3 regions of the Ruminococcus sp. Marseille-P328 genome follow, and region 3 is predicted to be linked to each of the others. Evidence: riboswitches for the same ligand, from Rfam matches in the RefSeq annotation. Region 3 holds a riboswitch; each other region holds the start of a gene.
The links. Region 3 has a riboswitch for cobalamin ahead of ACESTK_RS17355 (hypothetical protein). Riboswitches for the same ligand answer to the same signal wherever they lie in the genome.

Region 1 (3,285 bases), on a different contig from region 3:
CGCAAAATCTTCTGACACAGTGGCATTTGCAGAATATTTCAAAAAAATGCTGAATATGGGAATTCATATGGCTCCGTCCCAGTTTGAAGCCATGTTCCTGTCAGCGGCTCATACAGATGAAATTATTATGGAAACTCTGGATGCAGTAAAGCTTGTTCTTTGAAAATGTGTGTGGTATAATTTAGACACAATTACATAAAAGAAACCAGAATACGAGTTGCTGTAATAAAATGCGGCTGTAATAAATGAACCGTGGCAGAGGATTTACTGATATAGAGAATGCAGTAATATTCAGAGCTGCACAGTGACCCGCTACGCTGTAAAAAAGATCGGAAGAACAGCGTGAACGGATGGTTTCCAGAAAGAGACTGTAGGAGGCTAGACAAATGGGTAAGAAATATGTGGCTTATGTAGGAACCTATACTCACGGAACCAGCAAGGGAATTCAGGTTTATGACGTGAACCTGGAAGAAGGTACTCTCACAGAGAGAAGTGAAGTGGAAGTAAGTAATGCGTCTTATACCGCGGTATCCAAGAATGGAAAATACCTTTATTCTATCGAGGATGAGGGCGTTGCGGTATTCAAGCGTGATCATAATGGCGATTTGGCACGTATCAACAGCGTGGATATTGATGGCATGAGAGGTTGTTTCCTTGCTACAGACGTAGATGGCAAATATCTTTACGTAGCAGGTTATCACGATGGAAAGGTAACCGTTGTACACACTCATAAGGATGGACGTCTTGGAAGTGTTATGGACGGTGTTTTCCACACTGGTCTTGGAAGTGTTGCAGAGCGTAACTTCCGTCCTCACGTAAACTGTGTACGTCCTACTCCGGATAATAAATATCTCTGCGCAGTAGATAATGGAATTGACCAGATCAAGGTCTATCGTATTAATAAGCGGACAGATAAGCTGGAGCTGGTGGATATTGTAAGATGCCCGAGAGAGAGCGGACCGCGTATTATCCGTTTCAGCGCAGATGGACGTTATGCATATGTTCTGTTTGAGCTGAGCAATGAGATTAAAGTGTACAGCTACAATGGAGAGGGTGATACTCCGGAGTTTGAGCTGCTTCAAAGTGTTTCCACCCTTGCGAAGAAGGAAGACGGAAGCGTATCTCATAATGCCGCATCAGGTCTTGCTCTTGCACCGGATGGCAAGCATTTATTCTGCACTACAGCAGGTGAGAATACAGTAGGTATGTTTGAGGTAGATGGTGAGACTGGTCTTCTGGATCGTAAATTTGTTCTTCCTGTAAGTGGTGATTATCCGAAAGACCTTGTTATTTTCCCGGATAATCAGCACATTGCCGTTGCCAACCACTCCAGCAACAGCATTACAACCTTCAAGGTTGACTACGAGAAGAACATCATTATGATGAAGGGCAAACCACGTAAGATCGAGACCCCGAACTGTATCAATATCTGGCCGGTACCGGATGGAGAGGATATTGAGGATATAGAGGCCTGATAAATTCTGATTGACAAACAGGAAATGCTGTATTATACTTTTTTGATGTTGTGTTGAGAATTGAATAAAACGACCATTTTGGTGCCTGGTGGAAATTAAAATAAATTCTAGCAGGTCAAACGGGAAACAGGTGAAAATCCTGTGCTATGCCGTAGCTGTAACAGTTGAGTAAGCTTTCGAAACCACTGAATTTTTATCGGGAAGGGAAAGCATTATGATGACACTGGAGCCAGAATACCGGCCAGAATGAAGAACTTTTGCTGCGGGGCACGGTATAGGGGTTGGTTTTATATAACAGGATTATTATGTCATTAAGCCGCTGCGTTAGCAGCGGCTTTTTCACGCTTTTATTACATGAATTCCCTGATTTGGCAGAAGTTTATGCTATTGGAAAGGATAAACACAAATGGCAGAATTGTTAAAGAATATTCAGTCATATTGGGATATGAGAGCTGGAGGATTTTCAGATGCCAGTATGGAAGAAAGAAAAACAGAACCTGGAGAGAGATGGGAAAATATTTTCAAAAATTCTCTCAAAGCGGGATGCCATGTATTAGATGATGGGTGTGGCGCTGGCTTTTTTACCACTTTGCTTGCTTCGATGGGATTTCAGGTGACTGCGGTAGATTATAGCACAAAAATGCTGGAAGAAGTCAGAAGAAATCTGGAGACAGAAGGACTTAAAGCAGAACTTCATCAGATGGATGTGCAAAGCTTAGAATTTGCTGATAATTCCTTCGACGCAGTGGTATCAAGAAATGTATTCTGGAACCTGGAGCATGCAGATAAAGCTTATGAGGAAGCGTACAGGGTTCTAAAAAAAGATGGAATTCTAATTCTGGAAGATGGAAATTATTATCGCCGTTTTTTTAGTGATAAGTATCAGAAAGCCTATGATGAGTTTCAGCGGGGACATCAAAAAGAAGAACAAGGGTGCCATGCGCGACATAATAAAGAAAATGTAGATTTTTCCATTATGGATGAAATTGCAAAGAAATTGCCAATGAGTCAGGTAGATCGACCTGCCTGGGATTTTAATAAACTTGTAGAAACAGGATTTCATAAAATACAGGTGGAAATAGCTGGCAGCCCTTTACCGATGAGTTTTTGTATTGTAGCACAGAAAGGCTGAAAAAGTGAAAAGAGAGATTATAAAACGACTGATTTCACTTGTGATTATTTTGTTTGGGCTGTCTCTGATGACCTTTGGACTTACATATATTTTGCCGTCAAATCCAGCTGAACAGCTGGCAGAATCTATGGGTGCAGGTCATGACCGGGAGGTAATCGCAAAGATTGAAGAAAAATACGGATTAGACAAATCTTTTGGAGAGCAGTATGTGAACTGGCTGAAGGGTGCGTTACATGGCGATTTCGGAATGTCGGTAAAATATGCACAGCCCGTTTCCCAGGTATTAGGAAGAAAACTCCCCAATACGGTTAAACTGGCAGTTGCATCGTTTATTCTGATGATATTAATTTCTTTTCCGTTAGGAATTTTATCAGCAGTATATAAGGATAAAAAGGCTGATTATATTATTCGGTTTATGTCTTTTATTGGAATTTCACTGCCTAGCTTCTGGGTTGGTATGATGATGATCTATTTTTTTGCAGTTAAGATGCACTGGCTGCCTGTGGGGGGATCAGATTCTTTTAAAAGTCTGATCATGCCGTCTGTAACACTTTCGTTAAGCATGAGTGCGTACTACATAAGACGGATCAGGGCGGTAATGGTCGAGCAGATGAATGAGGAATATATAAATGGCTGTCAAGCAAGGGGAATTGGAAGGGTTCGTACAATTTTCTTTCA
Region 2 (3,285 bases), on a different contig from region 3:
GGTCAGTGCCTAATGTGATGGATACCTCATCTCCAAGCAGCATCATATTGAGAATACGGCTCTGGGTGCAGAAAAACAGGGTTGCTATAAAAACGCAGGGAATAATCACAGCCAGATTTTCCCATTTCGCGCCTGCCAGACTTCCCATCAGCCAGAAAGTAACTGTCTGGATTCCATCTCTGTCGCCCGCAATATAGACAACAAAGTTTGAAAATGCACTGCACACACTTCCAAGTGCTGTACCTGCAAGCAGAAGTCGGACCGAATTTGCCCGGCCTCCTATATTTGCAGTGATCTGTACCAGTACAGAAATAAGGAAGGCTCCGATAAATGCACAGATTCCAATAGAGTTGGAGCCAAATACGGCTCCAACTCCAAGAAAGATTGCCACTGTTGCACCAAGAGATGCACCAGAGGAAATACCAAGAATATACGGATCTGCGATCGGATTTTTCACAATGGCCTGCATTACCACACCTGCAACTGCCAGACCCATGCCAACGGCTGTTGCAAGAAGAATACGGGGAAGGCGGATAAACCACACAATATCAGACATGGCTCCTACACCATAAATCTCCGGATCCCCGATTCCAAATACTTTATACAAAATTACACTATACACATCTTTCACAGAAAGATCTACAGAACCAATGGTAACTGCAGTCAGAATGGATATCACCAGAAGCACAGTCAGTAATATCACCGCCAGCACATAGATCGGCTTTCCATGAAAAATTCCATTTTTAAAATCCGGTTTTCTTTTCATTTTATTCGTACAGATCCGGATATAATGCTTTTGCAAATGTCATAATTCCATCATAGGTTCTGACACCGCTGCAGTATACCTCGTTCAGATTTACAGAAAATACTTTGTTGTTCTTAACTGCAGAAAGGCTTGCATATGCAGGGTTATCTGTAATATCAGCGATTGCCTCATCAGCTGTCATAAATCCATCATAATTAATCATGAATAATACATCCGGATCAGCTGCAATCAGATCCTCTGCACCAACGTTTTCAGAGTTCTCTGCACCAAGCTTCAGCTCTGCACCAAGTGTCTCCGGAATATTTCCGCCAAGTGTCTCTGTTCCATATACGCGGAAGGAATCTCCCTCATCCTCAAGAACTGCTACGGATAACGGGTCTGTTCCTTCTACATGCTCTTTTACTTTATCAATCTCACCCTTCATCTGATCAACGATTTCCTCTGCCTTGTCTTCGCAATCAAAGATCTTGCCAAGGTTCAGGATATCCTCATATTCGTCTTCAATTGTACGTGGGAACTCAGAAGCCGGTCCCTTTGCAGCACTGTTCAGGGACATGTATGTATTTACATCTCTCTCCTGCCAGAAGCTTACATCCGAAAGCCAGTCATCACTGAAAGAAGAATACCATGCCGCAATAAAATCAGGCTCCATTGCAACAACTTCCTCTTTGGATGGCTTGGTATCCATATACTGAATCTTGTCAAATTCATCTTTTAAATCCTCACGCACATCACCGTCCAGACCGTAAGCAGCTACGATCTTATCACCGAGACCAAGTGCCAGAAGCTCTTCGATATTGGAGTTTGCATATGCAAATACTTTCTCCGGAGCTTTCTCAAAAGTCATTTCAACCGGTTCGTTCTCATAATTGTAGGTTGTGATTGTTACGGGATAATGGCTGTCTCCATCCTCCGCAAATACAGTTGTTCCCATTCCCAGGCTGAGAATTCCTGCCAGACATAACATTCCTGCTGCTGTTTTCATGTTTTTCATGCTTTTTCTCCTTATTTTTTCTTTTGTTTTTTTGTTTTTAAAAGAAAAAAGTCCGCTTCCATGAAAAAGCGGGCATCACAAAAAAACATGATACGAAAGACAGCACTTTACACGGAAGTTTCTTTCTATGAACCAAGCAGGTTTCCTGGCTTACAGCTTAAATCCCCATTCCCTTCTCACATAAAAATGCAATGGATATGAATGTGGCATAACTGAATACAGTGACCGGATCGTTCAGGATTCTCACCTGATTCCCTCTTCTGAAAATAGTATAAATTTTATATATTTTTCAGCACTTGGCACATTTATTCTTTTAAGCAGAATTATTATAACTTACCCCTTAAATAAAGTAAAGATATTTCTTTAACAATGTTTTTGATTTTGAATATAATATAGGCATCCCCTTACTTACTTATACATCTATTTCCCATACGGTGCCGTGTCTTCAGCAACCATACCCAATTCCGTTTTCGGAGAATAGGTATACACCTTGCTATTCTCAGCGTAATTCTCCATATCATTATTATCTGTCCATAGCTCACACTGTGTCATCACGGTCTGCACTGCATCATCCATTCCTTCCGGCGGATAGCGATGCTTTTTGAGCAACCGCTTAATCATCATACGCATTTTCGCTCTGGCAGAATCCCGTTTCTGCCAATCTATTGTTCTGTTCTTACGCAGTGTATCTGCCAGTTCCTTTGTAATGGCAATCAGTTCTTCGTTTTCATAGAAATCCTTAATGGCCTCCGGCTTTGTCAGCGCATCATAAAATGCCAGTTCATCAGCAGTCAGTCCAAGCTTGTCTCCCTCTTTATGAGCTGTCGCAATCTGTTTTGCCAGATTCAGCAATTCTTCAATAACCTGTTCATTGGTCAACATTCCATTCAGATACGCATTCATAGCACGCTGTATAATTTCACTGAATTTCTGCGATTTTACCACATTTGTATGACGGTAAATCTGCACCTGTTCCGCAATCAGCCTTTTTAACAGCTCTACAGCAAGGTTTTTCTCCTTCATTTTAGAGATTTCCTCAAGGAACTTTGGATCAAAGAGCGAAAATTCCTGATTTATATCTGAGAAAAGGTTAATGACGCCTTCGCTCTGAACACTGGCTTTCAGAAGCTCGTTAATGCGAGCATTCATTTCTGGCAGAGAAATTTTCTTCCCCTCTCCCTGATTCATCAATCTTGTAACAAGCACACGAACGGATTCAAAGAATGCCGCTTCCACACGCAGCTCTTTTTCTGCCAGAGAGGAACACAGCGACAATGCTTGCCTGAGCAGCAATGCCTCTTTCAGGAAATCCTCTCGTTCCTGTTCTTTATTCACAGCGACAATAAAGTTGACCGCACCGCTGATTGCCTTGGAACGTTCCAAATCCGTACCTGTCATAAACTTGGAATAATCATAACCGTGGAACAAATCCCGACAGATAGACAGTTTCTCAAGGAACTTCGGATATGCAACCTTGGCAACATCGGTATCACCGTAATTCTTCCTATCGCGAGTAGTGTAGTCA
Region 3 (3,285 bases):
GTTGGTGTAGGAGTTGCTGTCGGTTTTTTATTTGGCTTTGCAGTGGGTGCAGGAGTTGCTGTGATTGTTGTGTCAGGAGCAGTATCTGGCTGCGGATCATCCTGTACGTCACCTATCTTATTCAAAGTGCCGGACTGGAAAGTCAGGATCCTGTCATACCAGATCTGGTTTTTGTGGGAAAAAGCAGCAACTGCAATTCCATTGTCCAGGGCTTCAACGGGAATCTCATATGTATATTTGCCATTTGCGTCTGCCACATATGGAATCCAGGTGGAGGAATCGGCTGCGGCAGCTTCTTCTTTTGTTCCAAGACATAGATAGTCGTAACCAGTTCCGCTTAAAGTAAGAACAGCTGTCATCTTTCCGTTTTTGGAAGTAAGGACACAGTCAATTACACGGAACATAGATGAACTGGAGTTTACTGTAATATTATAAATTCCGCTTGCACAGCTGCCTGGAGCAGGGGGTGCTGTTGGCTCTGGGGTGGTGGTTGCTTCCGGAGTTGTGCTTGGCACTGGAGTTTCAGTTGGTGCAGGAGTCTCAACCGGTGCTTCGGTAGGCTCTGGGGAAACAGTTGGTTCCGGTGTTGGAGCAGCAGTTGGCAGTGGAGTGGCAGTTGGCTCAGGGGCTGCAGTTGGCTCTGGAGTAGCTGTTGGTTCCGGGGCTTTCATTCCTGGAACGTTCAGTTTCAAAGCCATATTTGTGTACCATTTCTGATTTTTTACAGAAAATGGTACGATGCTGAAAGTCTGGACCTGTTCACTGGCAGGAACCTCAAAAATGAAAGTATAACCATCTTCATTTTCTGTACCAACGATTGCTGCTGCATTTTTTGCTTCGTCAGGATCTTCCTTAGAACCAAGATAAAGCTTCTCATAGTTCTTTCCGTCAGTATTGAGGGTTATCTTAATTTTATCACCATTTAATTCAGCAGAAGAGCTTTTGATTTTAAGCATTTTATATGCACTGTTATCTTCCTTGTCAATGGTCATGTTGGAACCATCTGGGTTCAGATCCTCTGGCTTTGTTTCTGGTTTATCTGTCTCTTCGGTTTTGCCCTCTTCTGTTGTTTCTGGTGCAGCTGTAGGCTGTGGAGCTTCTGCTTCCTCATTTTTGCTTTCTTCAGCAAGTGATGCAGTAACCTCAGGAGTGGTCTCAGAGGCAGGTGTTTCTGTAGCAGCAGGTGTCTCTTTCACAGCAGAGGCATCCACTGCTGCCGGAGTTACTGTAGTGTCAGTGTTTTCTTCCTCAGCTGTTGCGTTCTCCTGCACAGGAGTCTCAGCAGCAACAGCAGTCTTCTCCGCCTCTGTTTCTGGAGTTGGTGTAACAGAAACCTGTACGTTTGCATCCTCATTTTCTGCCTGTGTAAGTACAGCAGGAGTGACCGTCATCGCGACGGAAAGAAACAGTGCAAGAAAGCGTTTTGAATTTCTTTTCATTTCTTTTTCCTCGATTCTTCCTATTATTTTATAATTTGAATAAATCCCAACTGCTTCTGGAGCCTGTTTGTACAATGGGCAATCCTGACAGGATTATTTCAAAAAAATGCCTGCTTCCTCTGAGAAAACAGGCATTAAAAATTCAATATATTGTATTATCAAATATATTAATGAGAATGAAGTACTTTCTTCGGAAGCTTTCATTAAACGAATTCAGCAGGTTTCCTGACTTACAGATCAACACAGAATCCATCCTTCTCAGCAATATACCAATGGTTTCACTGGATTCTACTCCCTGGTTACAGTGACCGGATCGTTCAGGACTTTCACCTGATTCCCTCTTAGAGCGTGTTGAAAAAATATTCTCACAATCTGCACGCTGTAGCAGACAGATATGTCTGGCACTGAAAACGGATTTATTCAATTCACCTCATTATAGCAGACCGTTATGTCGAAATCAATAGATTTATAGGGTTATTGCTTGTATTTACTGTACCCGACTTCATCTGTGCGGAGAAGTGTTCCATTCTCATCGTAGACACTGCGGTAGGTTTTACAGGTGTTTGGATCGGAATGCTCTGTAGTAATCTCTACCGTATTATTGTCAGTTTGGGTTCCGTAAATGGATACCGTTACGGCTTCCTCTTTTTCATCGTAAGAGGCTTCAATTTTAATTGGATAAGCAGTATTATTCTGAAAACGGAAATCCTGACCTCCCCACACCACTGCTGCGTCCAGACCATCCTCAACATAATCAATTCGGGCAGCGTGATTATGACGCTCAACAATGGTCAGATCAGACTGCAGGCATGCCATAAACAACGTAGTGGAAATCTGGCAGATTCCGCCTCCGATATCCTGGGCATGTTCGCCTCCTACAATTACAGTTGCTTCCCTGTACCCTCGTTCCTCAGTACGTGGACCTAAAGTATCGTTGTAGGAAAAAATCTGTCCTGGCTGAAGTTCCACTCCATCACAGGCTTCCACGGCAAGCTTCAAATTGGCAACACGGTTTTCGGTACCGCCGCCATATGTAGTATAAGTACCAAGAAGATTCAGATAAGGAAGGGCTTCTAGCTCTTCTGTAGAAACTTCGGGTAGGGTTATTTCAAGGGGGATGGTAATCTTTGCCCCTTCTTTTGCTTTTTCCAGCTTCTTTGCAGCTGACTTCACATCAAATGAAATTCCGGTAACTGCCGGAATAATTTCATTATTTTCCCCCAGAGAAGCATCTGTGGCATCTGTATGTACTTTTTCATAATAGGCTTCCAGATCCAGTTCCTCTGGCGGTGTCTTCATAGTAGGACATTCGATAACAGCTTCATAATCTTCTATGGAAATTGCTTTTAGAATCGCTTCTTTCAATGCATCCATATCCGGACCGATTCCGGTTTTTCCCTTAGTGATAACCAGCTCTGTATCTGTAAGTTCACAGGAAGTCTGTATAGTGGTGGATCCCTTTGAAATTCCAGCATCCTCCAGAAGCTTGTCCAGTTCGTCTTTGTTTCGGGCTTCTGGCATAAGGGTGACTTCTTCCTTTGTCTTGCTGTTCATCAGTTCGATGCGGTCAGTTCCATGAGTAAACCAGGCACCATGTCCAAGAGCATAGGCACTTTCTACAATTGATTTTACATCAAGACCGAGAACAGGATAGATGGATACCTTAAAGTTCTTTCCATTCAGGGTAATGGTCATCTGTGTGTTCTCATATTTTTCCTGAAAATCTTTTGAAATTGCGTCAATGGCTTCCTCTTTGGTCATTCCCTGAATGGCTATGCCGTTTATTTTAAGCTTCTTCCAGATTACATTATCTGTAAGAAAATGACACCACAGCCCATACGCACCT

Region 1: it holds a riboswitch for cobalamin, as region 3 does, so the genes downstream of both, ACESTK_RS07680 (class I SAM-dependent methyltransferase) here and ACESTK_RS17355 (hypothetical protein) in region 3, are expected to answer to the same signal.
Region 2: it holds a riboswitch for cobalamin, as region 3 does, so the genes downstream of both, ACESTK_RS07620 (ABC transporter substrate-binding protein) here and ACESTK_RS17355 (hypothetical protein) in region 3, are expected to answer to the same signal.

The regions. Positions count from the first base shown of each region.
Region 1 is NZ_CAXUBQ010000008.1:84,792-88,076, forward strand. Features, by position in the region: gene hemL (glutamate-1-semialdehyde 2,1-aminomutase) at 1-163, shown strand, start outside; gene ACESTK_RS07675 (lactonase family protein) at 387-1,475, shown strand; cobalamin riboswitch at 1,538-1,736, shown strand; gene ACESTK_RS07680 (class I SAM-dependent methyltransferase) at 1,882-2,607, shown strand; gene nikB (nickel ABC transporter permease) at 2,612-3,285, shown strand, end outside.
Region 2 is NZ_CAXUBQ010000008.1:72,868-76,152, reverse strand. Features, by position in the region: gene ACESTK_RS07625 (iron ABC transporter permease) at 1-766, opposite strand, end outside; gene ACESTK_RS07620 (ABC transporter substrate-binding protein) at 768-1,760, opposite strand; cobalamin riboswitch at 1,878-2,075, opposite strand; gene ACESTK_RS07615 (type I restriction endonuclease subunit R) at 2,181-3,285, opposite strand, start outside.
Region 3 is NZ_CAXUBQ010000029.1:19,244-22,528, reverse strand. Features, by position in the region: gene ACESTK_RS17355 (hypothetical protein) at 1-1,439, opposite strand, end outside; cobalamin riboswitch at 1,637-1,838, opposite strand; gene ACESTK_RS17350 (VanW family protein) at 1,914-3,285, opposite strand, start outside.